DNA from 3 places in the Acetobacterium sp. K1/6 genome. Region 2 is predicted to be linked to each of the others. Evidence: predicted binding sites of a transcription regulator. Region 2 holds the regulator's gene; each other region holds the start of a gene.
The links. The regulator HrcA, encoded in region 2, represses chaperone genes, less so after heat shock. The targets are predictions, from matches to a motif close to TGTTAGCACTCNNNNNNNNNGAGTGCTAACA.

Region 1: a site for HrcA is predicted at 3,646-3,676, ahead of U2P91_RS14785 (Hsp20 family protein). Genes of this name have one in related genera too.
Region 3: a site for HrcA is predicted at 4,884-4,914, ahead of htpG (molecular chaperone HtpG). Genes of this name have one in related genera too.

The regions. Positions count from the first base shown of each region.
Region 1 is NZ_JAXQGA010000020.1:24,802-32,193, reverse strand. Features, by position in the region: gene U2P91_RS14800 (HD domain-containing protein) at 1-502, opposite strand, end outside; gene U2P91_RS14795 (NUDIX hydrolase) at 635-1,183, opposite strand; gene U2P91_RS14790 (DEAD/DEAH box helicase) at 1,255-2,745, opposite strand; gene U2P91_RS14785 (Hsp20 family protein) at 3,172-3,621, opposite strand; gene U2P91_RS14780 (DUF6442 family protein) at 4,347-4,649, shown strand; gene ltrA (group II intron reverse transcriptase/maturase) at 4,742-6,157, opposite strand; gene glmS (glutamine--fructose-6-phosphate transaminase (isomerizing)) at 6,665-7,392, opposite strand, start outside.
Region 2 is NZ_JAXQGA010000006.1:26,501-33,892, forward strand. Features, by position in the region: gene U2P91_RS06760 (glutamate-5-semialdehyde dehydrogenase) at 1-1,032, opposite strand, end outside; gene U2P91_RS06765 (tyrosine-protein phosphatase) at 1,046-2,143, opposite strand; gene hemW (radical SAM family heme chaperone HemW) at 2,254-3,432, shown strand; gene hrcA (heat-inducible transcriptional repressor HrcA) at 3,582-4,616, shown strand; gene grpE (nucleotide exchange factor GrpE) at 4,625-5,188, shown strand; gene dnaK (molecular chaperone DnaK) at 5,304-7,133, shown strand.
Region 3 is NZ_JAXQGA010000002.1:237,322-244,713, forward strand. Features, by position in the region: gene U2P91_RS02945 (AzlC family ABC transporter permease) at 1-228, shown strand, start outside; gene U2P91_RS02950 (branched-chain amino acid transporter permease) at 218-562, shown strand; gene U2P91_RS02955 (MORN repeat-containing protein) at 723-1,145, shown strand; gene U2P91_RS02960 (TrmB family transcriptional regulator) at 1,353-2,048, shown strand; gene U2P91_RS02965 (diaminopimelate decarboxylase) at 2,051-3,304, shown strand; gene U2P91_RS02970 (LL-diaminopimelate aminotransferase) at 3,500-4,735, shown strand; gene htpG (molecular chaperone HtpG) at 4,943-6,838, shown strand.

The DNA of each region.
Region 1 (7,392 bases), on a different contig from region 2:
ACATTGCCAAACCCGCTAGGGGTGCCAATGCGTCCCGCACACCTTTGTAATACCAGGCCTGCTTTTCTTTACCTCTGACAAAAATATCCCAGACCTCTTCTCCGATTCTTTCGTAATCTTCTTTAACACTTCGCAGATTTGCCAGTTTATCGGCGCAGGCCAGCATCTGCATCTCCCGGGTCGCTCGGTTCTTGAGAAAATCGATGGTATTCTGCTTGCGTTTTTCCCAGGGCAACAATTTGTCTTCTGAGTCGGAGGCTACCAGTTCGGCCACTGCTTCTCCGAATTCCCGACGGATCGTTTCCAGACTGGTATCCGTGTCTTCCACCGTATCGTGAAGGAGTCCGGCACAGATCAGGGCTTCATTTTCTTCCGGATCCACTGTCTCACCGAGAATTTTAGCAACCTCAAAGGGGTGAGTGATATAAGGAATTTTGGAGCCCTTGCGAAAATGACCGTCATGGGCTTTGGCAGAAAATTCAATGGCTTTTGAAATGGACATAGATCCTCCTTGATTTTAAATCTTACCATACGTTTGATTAACGGGTGTGACAAATTAGACTGACAACTAAACAGGTGATCTCGGATCGCCCGTGCTAAACCATTTTACGCAATTTAATATAGACACAACAAATTAGCATCTGTTCAGAATTTTATTATAGACCACCAGCATATGGGGTTCACTGACATGGCTTGACAATTCATCTATCGTGATCCATTTAACCCCACTGTTTTCATCTGGCTTAATCACCAGCGGTTCATCTTCATAAGCCGATAGTAAATAGGCTACCGATAAATGCAAATGAGCCGAAACCGGTTGTTCATTTTTAAGATGACCAAAAACTGGCAAAATATCCAATGAGATAATTTTATCCGCTACGGCGGTTACTTGTCTTAATCCGGTTTCTTCTTTGGCTTCGCGGATGGCCACCTGCAGCAGATCCGGTTCACCATCAGCATGACCACCGGTCCAGGACCAGGATTTATAAATGTTATGATAAATCATTAACAGTTTATCCTGCGCTGGATTAAAAATCAAGGCTGAGCTGGTCAGATGGGCAATTTTATTTTCCCGAAGCAAGACATTCGGATTTTTTTTGATAAAGGTTATCATCGTTTTTTGATCAGCCTGCTCCTGGGCTGATCCGGGCTTAAACGCTGTGATGGCTGATAAATAATCCATAGACACCTCACTATAATCATTTCACGTGTTACACTTATTAAACCTAATAACTTAATTACTTGATCATTTAATTAGTAAAACCGACGAATCGGCTTCTTACGCGCAATGGTAACCGGCTTATCTTCGGCCAGGGTCACCTTTCTAGGCCGCCCCTTAATATTCCTTGTTTGCAGCTCTTTTAATACCTGAGGGCCTTTGTTATTTAGGATTTCCACAAAGGTGGATACATCGAGAATCGTGATCACGCCGATATCCGCAGCCGTCATGCCCTCCAGATTACAAAGAGTCCCGACAATATCCACCGCTCGCATTTTGGTCTTTTTACCGGCATTGATATGAAGCTTGGTGATTTCACTGACCAGATCATGGGCTTTGTCCAGCTTTTCCTCCGGTTTCTCCTGCATCTTTTCTATAAAAGCCGGTTTTAGTGAATGGACCGTAGCCAGGGTGGGACATTCCTTTTCAATAATTTCTTTGTCGGTATAATTCTCAATGTCCCGGAACAAGCGAACTTCTTTTGAGGAAACCAGGGTAATGGCTTTACCGGTAGTACCCCGACGGCCCGTCCGTCCGATGCGGTGGACATAAGTTTCTTTTTCCCAGGGCACATCAAAATTAATGACCAGTGAAATTTCATGGACATCAATCCCCCGGGCGGCTACGTCGGTGGCAATGAGATAGCGAAAAGCGCCCTTTTTAAAGCGCTGCATAACTAGAGTGCGGTCGTCCTGTTCCATCCCGCCGTGAATCCTTTCACAGGCCTTATTGTCCTTGCCAAGAAGATTATAAATAGCATTGACCCGTTCCTGGGTATTACAAAATATAATACAACTGTCAGGGTTTTCTACCACCAGCACATCTTTTAGTACATCCAGTTTATCTTCATGGCCAGTTTTATAAGCAAATTGTTCGATGGCATCAGTTCGTTTGGCCTCGGCCTCAATTTCAATGATCTGGGGATCATTCATATATTTTTTTGACAACCGCTGAATCTCATTTTCCAGAGTGGCCGAAAACAACATCGTCACTCGATTTTTGGGCATCTCATTGATGATCTCCTCAACCTGATCGATAAAACCCATATTTAGCATCTCATCGGCTTCGTCGATGACCAGATATTTAATCTCATCGGTAATAAAGGTTCCCCGTTCAATATGATCCATGACCCGGCCTGGGGTTCCCACTACCACATGGGTTTTCTGTTTCAGTTCTTTTTCCTGACGGCGAATCGGCGATTTTCCATACAGGGCAGATACCTTCACCCGCTTGAAGCGGCCAATGTTAAAAATATCTTCATGAACCTGCAGTGCCAGCTCCCGGGTCGGAGTCAGCACCAGGGCCTGCGGCTTGTTTTCTTCCCAATCTAAAAGCTCACAGATCGGAATCCCAAAGGCAGCGGTTTTACCACTGCCGGTTTGAGCCTTGCAGAGAATATCTTTTTTCTCTAAAGCAATCGGAATCACGGCTTCCTGAACCTTGGTAGGGGTTTCAAAATTTAGTTTTTCGATGGCTTTTAATAGCTCATCACTGAGTTTATACTGGTTAAATTTTTTATTTATCACGTTTTATTTCTACTCTCTTTTTATTTTTCAAATTAAAAAGCTGTATCCGCAAAAAAGAAGATACAGCTTGATTGATCACTTGACATTTAATTATAAACTATATTTATAGCATTTACAAGGGTTATTACTTACTTTAGACGATTAAGCCAGAAAAGATACTGTACATGATTACTTTTCTCTGCTTTTTATTTTAAAACTAATTTTTTCATCTATAAATCTTCCAGATTCCGACGACCATCCAACACTGAAATAATAAGGACCTGGGTCTGCTCAATCCTATGAATGATGCGCCAGGGAGAAAAAACTATTTCACGATCGTTAAAAAACTAAAGGCTTCCAAATTGTACCAAAAAACCTCATCAGCCAGGCTAATGAGGTTTTTTGCTCAAAACAAGCGGTAGAACTTTTTCTACCGCATCACGACCCTTATTCAATTTCAATTAATCGGGACTGTTCCTGTTTTACCGCTTTGGGCACTGTAATGGTCAAAACTCCATCTGTCAGCTTAGCCTTAATGTCATCAGAAGCCGCGTCGACCAGAAATACATTCCGGGTCATGGAAGAAAACTTTCTTTCACGATGAATATAATTCTTTTCATTTTCTTCCTTGAGCTCTTCCTTCTTAACTGAAATTTGCAGTTTTCCTTCGTCAAGTGAAACATTGATGTCACTTTTAGCAACACCTGGCATCTCTGCTTCGACAATGTACTCTTTTTCATTATCCTGCAAATCAATTTTGAAGGTGTCACCCGCCAAGCTTCTTCTCATCGGCCAACCCTCTGCAAAAAAGTCGTCTAGCATATTTTGGAAATCTTCAAAACCGGTATTCATCAAATCATTTCTTTTTCTGTTAAACGGAATCAGTGCTGTCACCATAACCACTCCTTTACATATTATATTTGTTAGCACTCTCTATCGACGAGTGCTAACTTTGATTATTTTATACCACTTTTTAAAAAAGATGTCAAGATGTCATGGTCGCACCTTTAAGATTCTTTTAAGCTGTTACTTGATTGACTTTTAGACCTCAACGTAAACGGTCAGACGGTTGTGAAATCGCTTGAACGTGTTACAAATGTAACTGTTGAGGAGCCAAAAACAATTTAGCATCTCATACCAGACAACCTGCCTGTTTCCCAACAGTGTCGAATCGGTTATTCCCGGATTCGCGGCCAGGTGATCTTCAAGAGTCATCACAACAAATCCCTGTTTTTTTAAGCTGATCCACAAAAATGGCATAGTTTTGGTGTCCGTTTGTAAGAATAACGGTGTTTACTTCTTCTTTTTCCGTATCCTTGTCTCCGGTTACAAAAATCTACAAAAACCATTCCATGCCAATCACTGCGCCTCTTAAATAGGTCAAGTACTTCCAATTATAATTATGGATGATTCTGAGCTAAGGTAATCATTCCTCTATATTCAAGTCGTATATCAACAACCGCATTACAAATCCTGAACTCGACAAAAGAGCGTACTTAGAACAACATCATCGCCAATAAATCACTGAGAAAGTTATATTCCTTGGCGCTTTTATGATCTTGTCTCGACAAACTATTTCTAATCTGATATAGTTAGAACTAATAAAAATTTGGAGGTATGAAATGAAAGATGATGAATTACTAAATGAAACCCCAAATCCAGAAGCGACTCAAACGGTAACTGCTGATAAATCCCAGGATTATGGTTTACTGGGTCTAACCGGTATGTTTATCATATTACTTGGTTATAATCTATTTAAAGGCCTTCCGATCAGTGATTTAAATGCAATGTTCTGGGGATACCTGGGGATGGCTTTTATTATCAAGTATCGACAGGAAAAAACGACCAGTAACCTGATTATCGCTATTGGCGGCATCGTCGCCTCACTTTCGGCACTTGCAAATTATATCCTTAGTACCTGGTAGAATAAGAAATCGGGTAGGAGGCTGACCATTAATTGATCAGCCGACCTCCCACACCACCGTACGTACCGTTCGGTATACGGCGGTTCCAGAGTTTACACGGTTACTTGCAGATAATAATCATAAAAATTGGGATATCCTGCCCGCTTGAGTCGATCATTAGACAGGGTTCTCATTAAGATTGGGCTATGGGCGGTTCGCCAATAGCCTTTTCTTGTGTTTGCCCACATCCACGCCCGTTTTTCGTCCAGTCCCAACTTTTTGAGATTGGTAAAGCGCGTTTTTACTTTCTTCCAGCGTTTCCAGATCACCATCCGGATTCGGCTTCTCATCCACTTGTCCAGCGGTTTCAATATATTTTTCATATCCGCCAGCTTGAAATAATTGACCCAGCCCCGCACGATTTGCAGCATTCTTTCTTTTCGTCTCTGAATTCCCATCCCATTACTGCGTCCGGTAATCTGTCGGATTTTATCCTTCAGCTTATCGATGCTCTGGGGGTGAACTCGCAACCTTCCCTGTTCCTGGTAGATATAGAATCCGTATCCGAGGAATTTCACTTTTGCGACGTTGGACACTTTCGTTTTCTCCCGATTAATACGAAGAAACAGTTTCTCTTCGATAAACGGGGCGATGTTCTTAAGGGTTCGTTCGGCCGCTCTCCGGCTCTTGCAGAAAATCATCAGATCATCAGCATACCGGACAAAATGGTGTCCACGACGTTCCAGTTCTTTATCGCATTCATTGAGCATGATATTTCCAAGAATTGGGCTGAGTGGACCGCCCTGCGGCACGCCTTCCTCACTACGCTCGAACACGCCACCTGACATGACGCCTGCGTTCAGAAATTTGTGGATCAGGGAGATGACCCGACCATCTTTGATGGTTTCAGACAGAATCTGAATGAGTCGACTGTGATTGACGGTATCAAAGTACCTTTCCAGATCCATATCGACGACGTATTTATATCCGTCGGTAATATTTTGCTGGCATTGTTTCAGGGCACCCTGAGCGCTGCGTTTGGGTCTGAATCCGTAACTGCTGTCTGAGAATTGTTGTTCGAATATCGGCGTTAACACCTGAGCGATCGCCTGTTGAATCAATCGATCCACAACGGTTGGGATTCCCAATTTTCGTGTCTTCCCGTTTTCTTTTGGTATTTCTACCCATCTGACGGGTTGGGGTTTGTATTTACCACTTCGGATGGCTTCAATGAGTTCATTCCGGTTTTCTTTCAGGTAGGGCAGAAGTTCATCTACCTGCATGCCATCTATTCCACCTGCACCCTTGTTTTTCTTCACCTGCTTATAGGCCAGGTTCAGATTATCCCGGGTTAGAATTTTCTCCAGTATTCCATCCGTCTGCTCGTTTGTATTGGTGATTTCGGTTTCAATTATCTTTGGTGATGCGCACACGTCTGCATATCTTTTCTGTTCCGCAGATATCTTTTGCAGATCGCCTTCATTATAAAGTTTTCTGTGTTTTATTTTATCACCGTCAGTAATCTTCATTGATCTTCACCTCCTCTGGTTCAGCCCTTCCTTCGACATCTAGATTGTCTCCGTACTATGGCTTCGGCTGACTTCTCACGATAAATCTTATTTCAACCGTATTTCATACTCTGTTTCCACACGTCCGTGAGATCTCCCCGGGTAAGAACGCAATCTTTCCTTCCATCTATCTGCCACATTTACACCATCAACTTCCGAGTAGTTTTGGGGCTTCAGTTTGTTAGGCAACCTTACCCAGTTGAACATGCCTGATGTGATTTCTGTTCGACAGACCGGAAGTTTGCCGCTGGCTTCCTTCAGATTCTCCGTCACCGGGGACACCCTTGCCTTAAGCTATGCACTTGGCACTACCTACCCGTGCTCGGGACTTTCACCCGTTAGATTGCGCCCATGCCGGGCGCACCTAAAAAAGCTGATCCGATTAATAAATAATCTGATCAGCTTTTTTGCTGCACTGGTACTTAACTTCAATTATAGAATTTAAGCTCTTAAAGACGAATCGCTTCTTTACTCAACCGTCACGCTCTTAGCCAGATTTTTAGGTTTATCGACATCACAGCCTCTGGCAACCGCCAGATAATAGGCTAGCAGTTGAAGATAAACAATGGTGGGAATGGCGGTGATATCATCGTCCATTTCTGGAATTACCCACACCTCATCGACCTCTGTGGCAATATCTTCATGGCCTTCCTGGACAATCGCCAGGACATGGGCGCCTCGAGCCTTGACTTCTTTAATATTGCTAAGCATTTTTTCAAAAACATTTTCCTGGGTGCAAACCGCCACAACAATGGTACCGTCCTCGATTAGTGCGATGGGGCCATGTTTAAGCTCGCCGGCCGCGTAGGCTTCGGAATGAATATAGGAAATCTCCTTGAGTTTTAGCGAACCTTCCATGCTGGTATAAAGATCAACACCTCTACCCATGTAAAAGAGATCATATATTTCATGATTTTTATCGGCAAACGCTTTAATTACGGCCTGGGTTTCCAGGGCTTTTTCGATGAGTCCCGGGGTCATCATCAGACCATGGCAAATCCGAGAGCCTTCTGCCTTTTCCATTTTCCCGTTAAGTTCTCCTAAAAACGAGGCTAACATCATCATGCAACCCACCTGAGTGACATAAGCCTTAGTCGATGCCACAGCGATTTCCGGCCCGGCATTGGTATAGATCACATCATCGGCTTCCCGGGCGATCGAACTTCCGACCACATTGGTCACCGCTAAAACCCAGG
Region 2 (7,392 bases):
CGCTTCGGTGGTGGTTAAAATCACATCGGTATGACCGGAGCCATAGGTGTTGATGTGATTAATGGCAGCAGCCAGATCAGGAACAATTTTGATTGAAAGGATATAATCGAGGTATTCGGTTTTCCAGTCCACTTCGGTAGCCGCTTCCACTGGGATAATCGCCTGGGTGGCGGGATCACCCTTGATATGAACACCCTTTGCTTCGAGTGCGGTTTTAAGTGTTGGCAGTAGCGCCGCCGCAATTTTTTCATTAACCAATAGCGTTTCCAAGGTATTGCAGGCGGCTACATATTGCGTTTTGGAATCAACGATAATTGCCACAGCTTGCGCCAGATTGGCGTCCTCATGTGCATAAACATGGCAGATCCCGTCAGCATGTCCCATTACGGGGATGTTGGAATTGTTCATAATATATTGAACAAAGTGATTAGAGCCCCGGGGAATAATCAGATCAATATACTGATCCAGAGCCAGCATGGCCGTGACGTCTTCGCGGGTTTCCAAATTTTGAATCCAATTAGTGGGCAGACCTACTGAGGCAGTGGCCTCATGAATGATTTTGGCGAGAATACGATTGGTTTCCAGAGCTTCGCGGCCACCTTTTAAGAGGACGGCATTGCCGCTTTTAAGACAAAGCGTGGAAATCTGCACAAAGGCATCGGGACGGGATTCAAAAATTACCCCAATAACGCCAATCGGACAGGTGACCTTGTAGAGATCAAGACCTTCATCCAGTTGTGTTGAGAGCTTGGTGGCCCCCAGAGGATCGGTGAGCTCGATCAGGCTGTGAATGCCCTCGATCACGTCATTGATTTTGTCAGCATCAAAGGTCAGGCGTTTAAGCAGTGGGGCGCCCAGCTTTTCCTCTTGAGAGCGTTTCATATCCGCCAGGTTGGCGGCGACAATGGCGTAGGTATTTTCTTCTAGTGCTTTGGCAATGGCAAGTAAACCAGCGTTTCGTGTTTTGGTATCGGTAGCGGCCAGTAAAATGCCGGCTTCCCGGGCAATTTTGCCCAATTGTTCCATTTGCATTGGCGTTTCCTCCTTATTTCGCTAATAAATTATCACGGATCTTTTTAAAATCTTTCTCCCGTAAATCGGTTTTTTCCATTAAATAGGTTTCAACATTTCCAAAATGAGTGTTGACATAATCCATCGAAGTCTTTAGCCAATCCGGCTTGACACCGTAAAATTCCCAGAGGTGATAATTCTCGATGCCTAATTCCTCGGACATGATATTGCCCAGGAGGTTATAGCTTTCGTCGAAGGTCAGGTTGGTAAGGGTGTAATCAGAAAGGATCACATCCTCTTTTACGCCTAAAATGCTTAAAATCAGATAAGTCATAAAACCGGTGCGGTCCTTGCCGTTGGTGCAATGGTAAAGAATGGGGGATTCAGAAGGTTCAGTTAAATACTTAAGCACCTCGGCGAAGCGTTGGGCCCGATCTTCGGTCTGGAGCTTATAGATACGACGCATAAAGGCATCCACCATGCCCGGCTGGGTAAAATCTTTGTGATCCAGTCCCATATCATCGCCGGAGAAAATTGGCAACAGGTGATACTCGGCTGTTTTGGGCAGGCGGTCAACCTGTCGTTCGGCTTTGGATTTGTTTCTAAAATCAAAGACATGTTTGAGTCGCAGCGCGGCAAAATAAGACACATCTTTATCGGACAGATGGGCCAGTTCTTCACTGCGGATAACCTTTCGCCATTTTATCTTTCGGCCGTCCATTCCGGTATAGCCGCCGATATCCCGAATATTAATCGAGTTTTCGAGTTGGATCAGACGTTTGCCGAGCTGGGTTTCGTCACAGAAGATGAGGTTATTTTCATCTTTGAAGTTATATAGGATTCGTCCGTTTGGCGCAATCAGACCCGGATAGGCGTTTTTTTCCTGATCGGCTTTTGGGGCAGGATGAACCTCTGCCGGGAGAATTGTTTTAAGTTGCTCTGGATCGATGCGTGCCGCGGTTTGCTGGTTTGCCGCTTTAGAACCTGCGGCCTTGATCGCTTTAGAGGCAGGCTGAGCGGTAGTGATGGTTTTTGACGACTTCTTTTTGTCAAGCAGTTTTCGTACCAGAAAATAGGCTGGAACGATTGCAGCTGCGCCGGCAATGATGGCAATGGTGGTTACTTTTTTCATTGATGATTTCCTTTCTGTGACTTCGTTTAGTTTCTAATTATAGGTAATGACTATGTTATAATTATAGCATAAATCAAAGAAAAAAAGTCTTTAAAATGCGAGGAGAATGAATGAATACCACAAAAACTAAGGCGTTAGGTAGTCAACCCAAAAATACACTAGGTATTTATTGCCATATCCCTTTTTGCAAAAAAAAATGTGCCTATTGTGATTTTACTTCTCTTTCCGCCCAGAGCGAGGAGCGGATTGGGGAGTATTTTGATGCACTGGAAAAGGAAATAAGACGTCACAAGGAAATCAATGGTGTTTTACCGGCTGTGGACACCATCTATTTGGGGGGCGGTACCCCATCGTCGATTGCACCCGGTTATATTGAAAAAACATTGTCTCTTATAAAGGAAGTCTTTGTAATTGAGGATACGGCGGAAATCACCATTGAAATTAATCCGGGAACCTTAACAGAAGAGAAGGCCAGCCGCTATAAGAAAGCGGGGATCAATCGGATCAGTATGGGTCTGCAGGCCTGGCAGGACTTTCTGCTTCAAATCCTCGGTCGGATTCACAGCCAGTCGGATTTTATTAAATCGATGGAAATTTTAAAAAACGTCGGTTTTTCAAACATCAGCGTCGATGTGATGGTCGGTTTACCGGGTCAGAAACGATCGGATGTGATGGCGACACTGATCGCGCTGATGTCTTTTGCGCCCACCCATCTGTCGTGCTACAGCTTAATTTTAGAGCCGGGTACCCCGATGGCCAATTGGGTCGCAGCGGGGCAGCTAAATTTGCCCGATGAAGATGAAGAGCGGGAAATGCACTGGGCAGTCGATGCGTTTCTAAAAGAGCAGGGTTATGACCATTATGAGATTTCCAGTTACTGTAAGCCCGGCTATCAAAGCCGCCACAACATTAAATATTGGGAACTGGTGCCCTATCTGGGCTTTGGTCTGGGTGCCCATGGTTATTTTAATAGTCGGCGCTATGGTAACACCAATGCACTAAGTCAGTATATCGATGTCATCAAGGCCGGAGAATCCCCAGCAACATTAGAAGCTGAGATGACGCCCCGGGAAATGATGAGTGAGTGGATGTTTTTAGGTTTGCGTAAGCTTTGCGGCATTCGGGATAGTGATTTTTTTGCCCGTTTTGGCCAAAGTTATTGGGATCGATATGGTGAGGTCATAAAGCCGCTGATTGCTGATGGTTTGCTTAATTGGGATGGGTCATTTTTAAAGCTGACACCAAAAGGACAGGATTTTGGAAACCAGGTATTTATGGCTTTTCTATAGATGAAATCAGATCAAAAAAATATCTTAAGAAAACTTTAAAAGGTGAGCAAGCTATTATAGAAACTAGTTGACAATGTAGGGGGTAGGATGTTATATTTAACTCAGATGTTAGCACTCGATTATTGTGAGTGCTAATAACGAGGTGAATCATGGAACTTAACGCACGTAAAAAGAAAATACTTGAAGTGATCATCCGTGATTATATTAATACGGCCGAGCCGGTTGGCTCCCGGACCCTTTCAAAAAGATGTAACCTGGGTATCAGCCCGGCCACCATCCGAAATGAAATGGCAGATCTTGAAGAGTTAGGTTTTTTAGTTCAACCCCATACCTCTTCGGGACGGATTCCGACCCAGCAGGCGTATCGTTATTATGTGGATGAAATCATGGAGATTCAGAAACTTGAGAAGATGATCCGAACGGATATTCATCGGGGTTTTCTGGATCATACCACTGAACTGGGGCTGACGATGTCCCATACGGCGCAGGTTCTGTCTCAGCTAACCAATTACACAGCAGTGGTTCTGGCACCTCGGGTTACAAATTTTAACTGTAAGCATGTTCAGATTGTTTCATTAATTAAAAACAGGGTACTTATGGTAGTAGTGACCCAGGAGGGGATGGCCAAAAATATTGAGGTAACCCTTTCTCAGGAGGTAGACGCGATTCTGGCGCTAAAGCTTTCCAATGTGATTAATGGCTTTCTGAAAAACACCATTCTCAGTGACATGAGTTCGGAGCTTATTGATCAGATCCAGGAATTGTCACCAGCCGAGAGTAAGCTGATTCACGAAATTATCCCCCAACTTAAAAAAGTCTTGATGGAGGATGACTCGGAAGTTCACTCCACGGGGTTAACGAACCTTTTCAATTATCCGGAATTCAGTGATGTGAATAAGATTAAACAACTGATCAATATTGTTCAGGAAAAACAGGTGTTGTCGGAAATGATGACATCGAAAGACGGCAACCAGATCATCCGCATTAAAATAGGCAGTGAAAATGACAATGAAAACCTTAAGGATTTTAGCATCATTACCTCCACCTATGAACTGGATGGCGAGATGATGGGGGCCTTTGGCGTGATTGGGCCGACTCGGATGAACTATGACAATGTCTCATCGGTTCTCAATTACATACGTAATGAGTTAAATTTACATATCTCAAATTTATTAATGAAATAGGTGATTAAATGATAAAAGAAGAGGAAATCCAAACCATCGAAGAAAATGAACAAACGCTAAAAGAAGCTGACGCGGTAACCGACGAGGAATTAACAGATGACATTGACGAAACAGCATCGCCGGAAGAGGTATTAGAGAGTGTAAAGGAGGATGAGGCTGTATTGAATCGCTTGGTTCGACTTCAGGCTGATTTTGAGAACTTCAAAAAGCGAAGTCAAAAAGAAAAAACAGAAATGTATCAGTTCGCATCAGAAAACTTTGCTACCAAGCTGTTGCCAGTAATGGACAATCTGGAGCGGGCGCAAGCCGCCCTAACCGATGCCAGTGAGGAAGCCAAGGGCTATATTGACGGATTGGAAATGGTTTTTAAACAACTTAAGGATGTGCTCAAAGAAGAAGGTCTGGAAGAAATTGTTTGTGAAGGTCCCTTTGATCCAAATCTCCACCACGGTGTGGCGGTCGGTACAGATGAGCAAAAGGAAGACCAGGATATTATTGATGTTTTCCAAAAAGGTTACAAATTCAAGGGTAAGGTGATCCGACCAGCGATGGTTAAGGTTTGTAGCAAATAATATTAATTAAGACATAACCCGTCTAAAGTTGAAAATCTGCTGGTGGAAAGCACCAGTACTGAATTTTCATTTTAATAGAATAAACTTAAAAGCAAAATTACAGGAGGAAATAGATATGAGTAAAGAAAAAATTATCGGGATTGACTTAGGGACCACAAATTCGTGTGTTGCCGTTTTAGAAGGCGGTGAAGCCGTCGTTATCCCTAACGCAGAAGGAAACAGAACGACCCCATCGGTTGTTGCTTTTGCCAAAGATGGCGAACGATTAGTTGGACAGGTTGCCAAACGACAAGCCGTTACGAATCCGGACCGCACTATTTCATCAATTAAACGCGATATGGGCACCGATAAAAAAGTAACAGTTGATGATAAAAGTTATACCCCTCAGGAAATTTCAGCGATGATTCTGCAAAAATTAAAAGCAGATGCTGAAGCTTATCTGGGAGAAACGGTTACAAAAGCAGTTATTACGGTACCAGCGTACTTCAGTGATGCCCAAAGACAAGCGACCAAAGATGCTGGTCGGATTGCCGGGCTGGAAGTTTTAAGAATTATCAATGAACCAACTGCAGCCGCTTTAGCCTATGGCTTAGACAAAGATGCCAATGATAAGATCATGGTTTATGACCTTGGGGGCGGAACCTTTGATGTATCAATTCTGGAACTTGGCGATGGCGTTTTCGAAGTTAAATCAACCAATGGGAATAATCATTTAGGTGGTGATGACTTTGACCAGAAAATCATCGATTGGATGGCAGCAGAGTTTAAGAAAACCCACGGACTGGATCTTAAAAATGATAAAATGGCCCTTCAGAGACTTAAAGAAGCGGCTGAAAAAGCTAAAATCGAATTATCAACGGTTATGAAATCAGACATTAATTTACCATTTATTACGGCAACGGCAGAAGGTCCACAGCATTTGGAATTATCGCTGACCCGCGCTAAATTTGATGAATTAACTTCTGACCTGGTGAAGAGTACCATCGGACCAGTTGAAAAAGCCATGAAGGATGCCGGTCTTTCCAAGAATGAGTTGGACAAGGTAATCCTGGTTGGTGGTTCCACAAGAACACCGGCAGTACAGGATGCAGTTAAAAATATTACCGGTGAAGATGCGTATAAAGGAATTAATCCGGATGAATGTGTTGCGATTGGAGCAGCGATCCAGGCTGGTGTATTAGCTGGTGAAGTCCATGATGTATTACTCCTTGATGTAACGCCATTATCACTGGGGATTGAAACCCTGGGCGGTGTATTTACCCGATTAATCGACCGTAATACCACCATCCCAACCAAGAGAAGTCAGACCTTCTCGACCGCAGCTGATAATCAGACCGCTGTTGATATCCATGTTTTACAAGGTGAACGCGAAATGTCCAAGGATAATAAAACCTTGGGTCGATTCCAATTAACAGGTATTCCATCCGCACGTCGTGGTATTCCACAAATCGAGGTAACCTTTGATATTGATGCCAATGGGATTGTTAATGTATCTGCTAAGGATATGGGAACCGGGAAGTCTCAGAACGTCGTGATTAAATCCACCACGAATATGAGTGATGATGAGATTGATAAAGCCGTTAAAGAGGCAGAACAACATGCTGAAGAAGATAAACGCGTTAAAGCTTTAATCGAAGCGAAAAACGTTGCTGATTCCACCCTTTACCAGACCGAACAGTCATTAAAAGAAATGGAAGGCAAGATTTCAGAAGAAGATAAGGCCAAGGTTGAAGCAGCCATGGCAGAACTAAAAACAGCCAGCGAAGGCGAAGATGTGGAAGCCATTACCAAGGCTACCGAAGCTTTAAATGAAGCCTTCTATCCACTGGCTCAGAAAATGTATGAAGAAGCAGCAGCCCAACAGGCCCCAGACGAGCAAGAATCGTCTGATCAAGGTGATGATGATGATGTTGTCGATGCTGAATATGAGGAAGTAAAAGAGTAAGATTTGCCTGTAACCGGCAATAACCAGTGGCAGCCAAGGCTGCCACTCTTTTTCGTGGAGGCAACGAGCCATGTGGGAGCTTGCTCACATTTGGCGACTGCCCGCGAACGGCTCAAAACGCGGGTGAGCGTTTTGAAAAGTTTCGTGGAGGCAACGAGCCATGTGGGTTTGGTGTGCCGTACCGACAATTGTTACATCATGTTGTACGCATCGGAGCGGACACGGCATCGCCTGTCCGATTCTGCGCGCAGGCAACGAG
Region 3 (7,392 bases), on a different contig from region 2:
CAATGGGAGGTGATGGATTCTCATTTACCGGCTATCACTGGATTAACCAGTGCATTGGTCTTTTACTTTATCCTGGGACCCAGTCAGTTTATTTTACCAGCGTTGACAGTCAGTGTCCTGGTGTTGATGATGATGAAAGCCAAATCAAATAATCAAAAAAAGAGTGGTGTTCCAGAATTGGAAGCTGGCTTAGCTGGACAAACGGAGGAAATCAGCCATGAGTATTAATTGGGTTGACACCGTGGAAGCTCTGGCGGTTGTGGCGCTGGTTACTATTTTTACCCGAGCTCTGCCATTCTTGTTTTTTGGTGGTAAGAAAGAGCTACCCGATATAGTCCGCTATCTGGGAACTGTTTTGCCGGCCGCGATTATGATTATTCTTGTTGTCTTTTGTCTGCGAAACATCAGCCTGATCGCCTACCCCTTCGGTTTGCCGGAGCTGTTAAGTGTCGCGATGGTGATCCTTGTTCATCGCATCAAAAAAAATATTTTTCTTAGCATCATCGCTGGAACCGGGCTTTATATGGTGCTAACGCGAACCTTGTTTATAATTGGAAGCTGAAGAAAGCTTGCCTCGGCACCAGTTTCGGAATTATTCTAAAAAAATGTTGATCTTTACTGTTTTAATATTTATTATGTCAGACTTATGCGGTATAATAAAATCACAATTCTTTATAAGCTGAGGCATATGAAAAGGATGCAAAATTATACAGGGGGATCGGATGAACAAAAGGATGAGATCAAAATTATTTGCCATATTAACAGTGATAAGTCTGTTATTATTGGTTACCAGCGGCTGTATCCGTACGCATACCTATGGCGGTGGGGTGTATACAGGAGAATGGAAAAATGGCGTGCCCAATGGTTACGGCAAGTTTGTTTACTCAGAGGATGTAATCTACGAGGGCCAATGGAAAGACGGCAAGCTTCATGGCCAGGGGACTGCTATCGGATATGAGGGAACAAGATTTGAAGGCGAATGGAAATATGGCAAGCTCGATGGTTATGGGACCAAGACAGATAATGGTAATACCTATGTGGGCGAATTTAAAAAAGGCTTAATGGATGGCAAAGGAACCTTGACCATGGCGGATGGGACCACCTATGTGGGAACCTTCGCCAATGATTTATATGTTGGTCCATAAATAATAATAGTTAAAAAAACAGCATCCAATTTCGATGCTGTTTTTTTATAATCATTCTTGACAAAATTGCTAAACTAGTGTAGACTTACTAAGTAGGAACACTAAGTAAAACAGTAGTAGATCTGAAGCGTAGCAGTTTTAAATCGGCTCCGATCGGCAGATTATGGCAACAATTTATGGTTTATTAAAATAAGGACTGATGGAGTGATGGATATTGTTGAACGACTGACACAATTTGGACTGACAAGGCATGAGGCTTCGATTTATTTAACCCTGCTTGCTGAAGGTGACTTAAATGGCTATGAGGTGGCAAAGATAACGGGTATTTCACGATCTAACGCCTATACATCGCTGGCGTCGCTGGTGGAAAAGGGCGGGGCTTATGTCATCGAGGAAGCAACCATCCGCTATACCCCGGTCGCTATTTCCGAATTCTGCGAAAATAAGATCAGAAAACTACAGCAAGCCAAGCAGGATCTGATTGTTACCATTCCCACAAAACGGGATGCGGTGGAAGGCTATATTACCATTAAAGGGGAAAGCAACATCCTCAATAAATTGCGCAATATGATTCTGGAAGCCCAGGAGCGGATCTACATCTCAGTACCCGGTCAGGTTTTAAAAACCGTACTGCCAGATATAAAAGAAGCGATTAATCGCGACATCAAGATGGTGATCATCACCGATGGGTCCTTGTCGCTGGCAGGAGCCACTGTCTATATTGCTGATCAACCGCTCCAGCAGATTCGACTGATTGTTGATTCAACCAATGTCCTCACCGGCGATATGAATAACGGTGAACATTCCACCTGTCTTTATTCCCGCAAGCGGAATCTGGTTGATTTATTTAAAGACTCGATGAAAAATGAAATAAAACTGATTGAAATGACGAAAGGAAATTAAAGATGAAAAAGACCTTTGTAAACAAAGAAAAATTAGAAGAAATCGTAAGAGAATTCCCCACCCCCTTCCATCTCTATGATGAAAAGGGGATTCGCGAAAATGTGCGAAACTTGCAGGAAGCCTTTTCCTGGAATAAGGGCTACAAAGAATATTTTGCCGTCAAGGCGACCCCCAACCCAACTATTTTACAAATTCTAAAAGAAGAAGGCTGTGGGGTAGATTGCTCATCTTATACCGAACTGATGATGTCCGATACGGTTGGTTTTTCCGGAGCGGATATTATGTTTACCTCCAATGTAACGCCGAAAGAAGACTTTGTTTTGGCCAGCAAACTGGGCGCTTTGATTACTCTGGACGATATCACCCACATTGACTTTTTGGAAGAGGTAGCAGGATTGCCGGAAACCATCAGTTGCCGATTTAATCCCGGCGGTGACTTTGTTATTGATAACGCTATTATGGATACCCCTCAGGTCGCTAAATACGGGTTTACCCGGGAACAAATGACCGAAGGATTTGCAACTCTAAAAAGTAAAGGGGTTAAACATTTCGGGATCCATGCCTTTTTAGCCAGCAATACCATCGCCAATGAATATTACCCGGCCCTGGCACGAATTCTTTTCCAGACCGCCGTGGAATTGAATCAGGAAACCGGCGCTCATATTGCCTTTATAAATCTCTCGGGAGGCGTGGGGATTCCTTACCTGCCCGATCAGCAACCTACCGATATTTATGAAGTCGGCCGAGGTGTGAAAAAAGCCTTTGAAGAAATTCTGGTGCCGGCCGGAATGGGTGATATTGATATTTACACCGAACTGGGTCGCTTTGTCCTGGGACCATTTGGACATCTGGTCACCACCGCCCTGCATGAGAAACATACTCACAAAGAATACATTGGTCTTGACGCCTGCGCCGCCAACCTGATGCGTCCGGCCATGTATGGTGCCTATCATCATATCACGGTGATGGGTAAGGAAGATGCCCCCCTTAATCATATCTACGACGTCACCGGGGGCTTATGCGAAAACAATGACAAGTTTGCCATTGACAGAGAACTTCCCAAAATTGATATCGGTGACCTGGTTGTGCTTCACGACACCGGTGCCCACGGTTTTGCGATGGGCTATAACTACAATGGCAAGCTACGATCTGCTGAAGTGCTGCTTAAAGAAGACGGTAGTACCGAACTGATCCGTCGGGCCGAAACCCCGGACGATTACTTCGCCACCCTGGATTTTTCCAAGTGGAAAAAGTAGTTTTAAATAGTGACGCTAATATTAAAAAAAATCGGAGTACCGAAAAATGTTACATCATGTTGTCTGCATCAGGGCGAACAGGTCATAGACCTGTCCGATCCTGCAGCATACAACAGATTAACATTTGTCGGTACGGTTCTTGCAAAAGACCTTTATTAAATAGTCAAGAGACGATAACGAAAGGAAAAAAATAACATGGCATTAATTAATGAAAATTATCTTAAATTACCAGGCTCCTACCTTTTTTCAGAAATAGCGAGACGGGTGGAAGCCTATAAAACCGCTAATCCGGAGGCCAACATCATTCGACTGGGAATTGGTGATGTGACCAAACCGCTGCCTGAAGCAGTCATCACCGGTCTACACGCCGCTGTTGATGAAATGGCCGATGAAAAAACCTTTAAGGGCTACGGTCCGGAACAAGGCTATGATTTTCTACTGGAAAAAATTGTCGAGTTTGATTTTAAAACCCGGGGTGTCGATCTAGCGATTGATGAAATATTTGTCAGTGACGGCTCCAAAAGTGATACTGCCAATATTCAGGAACTATTTAGTCAAGATACTAAAATCGCGATCACTGATCCCGTTTATCCGGTTTATGTCGACAGTAACGTCATGGCTGGCCGCAGTGGAACGTTAGGTGCTGACGGTAAGTGGAGCGAGATGGTCTATATTCCCTGCACCGCCGAAAATGGCTTTGTGCCGCAATTGCCAACCGAAAAGGTGGATCTGATTTATCTGTGTTTCCCCAATAACCCGACCGGAACCACGATTAATAAAACTGAGCTGAAAAAATGGGTGGATTATGCCAAAGCCAACCAGGCTATTATTTTATACGATGCTGCTTACGAAGCCTATATTCAGGAAGACGATGTGGCACACAGCATTTACGAAATTGATGGTGCCAAGGAGGTAGCCATCGAATTCCGAAGCTTTTCCAAAAATGCTGGCTTCACCGGAACCCGTTGCTCCTATGTAGTAGTTCCCAAAGAAGTGATGGGCTATACCAAAGCGGGCGAACCGGTTGAAATTAATAAACTGTGGAATCGCCGACACTGTACCAAATTTAATGGCGTTCCTTATATTATCCAAAAAGGCGCGGAAGCTGTTTATAGCGAAGCTGGTCAACAGCAGATCAAAGCGCTAGTAGCATATTATATGAATAACGCCAAAATGATTCGTGAAGGCGTTGCCAGTACTGGAATTGAAGTTTTTGGCGGGATTAATGCCCCTTATATCTGGCTAAAAACGCCGGAAGGCATGGACTCATGGGCCTTTTTTGACAAACTTCTCAGTGAGGTCAACATTGTTGGAACACCGGGTGTGGGTTTTGGTCCCAGCGGTGAAGGGTATTTCAGACTGACTGCCTTTGGCAGCAAGGAAAACACACAAGAAGCGATCAGACGTTTTACCACCGAATTTAAGTTGTAAAAACAAAATAACAAATGTCCGGCTGCGAGAATTAGCCGGGCATTTTTTTGATTTTTTATCGTTTTAAAGGATTAATTAATTTGATGACCATTTAGTCTTAAAAAATCATTAAAAGTGTTGACACTTTTCATAAAGTTACTTACAATATTGTTAGCACTCACAAAGAAAGAGTGCTAATACGATTACGACATGAAGAAGAGGTATGTTATGGAAAAAAAGCAGTTTAAATCAGAATCCAAGCGTCTGATGGATTTAATGATCCATTCAATTTACACCAACAAAGAAATATTTTTAAGAGAATTGATTTCAAATGCGTCCGACGCCATCGACAAGGTTTACTACAAAACATTAACAGACAAAGATAAAACCTTTAATAAGGACGACTACTACATCCGTATTCATCCCAACAAAGATAACCGGACCCTGACCATTGAAGATACCGGAATCGGGATGACCGCAGCGGAACTGGAAGACAACTTGGGTACCATTGCCAAAAGTGGTTCCAGCGACTTTAAGGACGATCAGGAAATGGAAGAAGATTTTGATCTTATCGGCCAGTTTGGGGTCGGTTTCTATTCAGCCTTTATGGTATCTGACAAGGTTGAGGTGGAAACCAAATCCTTTGACGAGGAAACGTCATCTGTATGGGTTTCTGAAGGAGCTGATGGCTATACCATTGAACCCGGAACCCGCACCACCCATGGTTCAAAAATTACCCTGTATCTCAAAGAGAATTCGGAAGATAATAACTACGATGACTATCTGGAACCCTATCGCATTCGCCAGCTGGTTGAGCATTACTCCAACTTCATCCGTTACCCGATTAAGATGGTGGAGGAAAAGAGCCGAGTCAAAGAAGACACCAAGGACAGTGAAAATCCGGAATACGAAACCTATCTGGCAGATGATGTTCTGAATTCGATGATCCCGATCTGGCGAAAAAATAAAAATGAGCTGACCGATGAGGATTACAACAATTTCTACCACGACAAGCGACTAGGCTTTGATGCCCCCTTGGCTCATGTTCACCTGAGTATTGAAGGGGCGATGAGCTATAAAGCGATCCTTTATATCCCCGGTCAGGCCCCCTTTGATTACTACACCAGAGACTATGAAAAGGGGCTCGAGCTCTATTCCAACGGCGTCCTGATTATGGAAAAATGCAGTGAGCTGTTGCCGGATTACTTCAGTTTTGTTAAAGGGGTGGTGGACTCCGAGGATATCTCATTAAATATTTCCCGGGAAATGCTTCAGCAGGATCGTCAGCTACGCTTAATCAGCCGTAAAATCGATACCCGAATTTCCGAAGAACTCAAAAAAATGCTGGCCAACGAACGCGAAACCTATGAAAAATTCTTTACCGCTTTCGGTAATCAGATCAAAGTCGGAACCTATGACAAATGGGGACAGGATAAGGAAAAACTTCAGGACTTCCTGCTCTTTTATTCATCCAAAGAAGGCAAGATGGTTACTCTTAAAGAATACGTAGAACGGATGCCGGAAGATCAGAAATACATTTATTATGCCACTGGTTCATCGGTTAGTCAGCTTGAAAAGCTGCCCCAGGTTTCCATTATTAAAAACAAAAATTATGAGATTCTCTATTTAACCGAGACCATTGATGAATTTGTCACCCAGACCTTAAAACAGTATCAGGACAAGGAATTCCGTTCAGTTTCCAGCCAGAATCTGGGACTGGAAGCGCCGGAAGAAAATCAAGTCGATGATGATACAAAAACATCTGAAGTGGATGAAAAACTTCTGGCAAAAATGAAAGACCTGATTGGAGATGAAGTCGTGAAGGTAAAAACCACGGCCCACTTAAAAGATGACGTGGCTTATCTTTCCACTGAAGGAGATCTTTCCATCGAAATGGAAATGACCTTAAACACCATGCCTCAGGGCGGTGATGTGAAGGCGAAGAAAGTGCTGGAAATCAACAAAAACCATCCGGTTTATGAAAAACTGAAAAGCTATTATGAAGTAGATGATGACCAGTTTGCGCTCTACACCGAGTTGCTTTACAATCAGGCCCGACTAATTGCCGGCCTGCCGCTTGACGACGTGGTAGCCTTTACCAAAAACATCAGCAAACTGATGTAATCAGGCGTTCGATTGAGATACCGTACCGATCAATTGTTAATCAGTTGTTTGCTGCAGAATCGGACACTAATAAAAAATTAGAAATTTCTTATTAGTCGCGGGCAGTCGCCAACTACAAGCAAGCTTGTGATTGGCTCGTTGCCTTCACTCAGGCTATCGCCGTGTCCGCTCTGATGCAAACAACACGATGCAACAATTGTCGGTACTAGGGTATTCATTTTTATGGAAGTTCTTATAGCATTATACTGAGAGAGTACCAGCACCATCCTTAAAGGACAGTGCTGGTTTTTTAAGTGTCAATTGACAAGTTCAACCGGTTTTGATAAAATAGGTGCAGAAGGTGTAACAAAATGATTTTAACTATTGAAGTAGCTCTGGCAATGAAAGTTTCGATGAGACATTGTTTAGAGCCTAAACTAAAACTTTTATTCTCATCGGTCTAAGCGTTTTTATGGGATAGCAACTTATTTTAAGTGTAACGGCAAACTCCCGTACCAACTACTTGTTAATCAGTTGTATGCGCGCAAGTCGTATAGGCTATCGCCGTGTTCGCC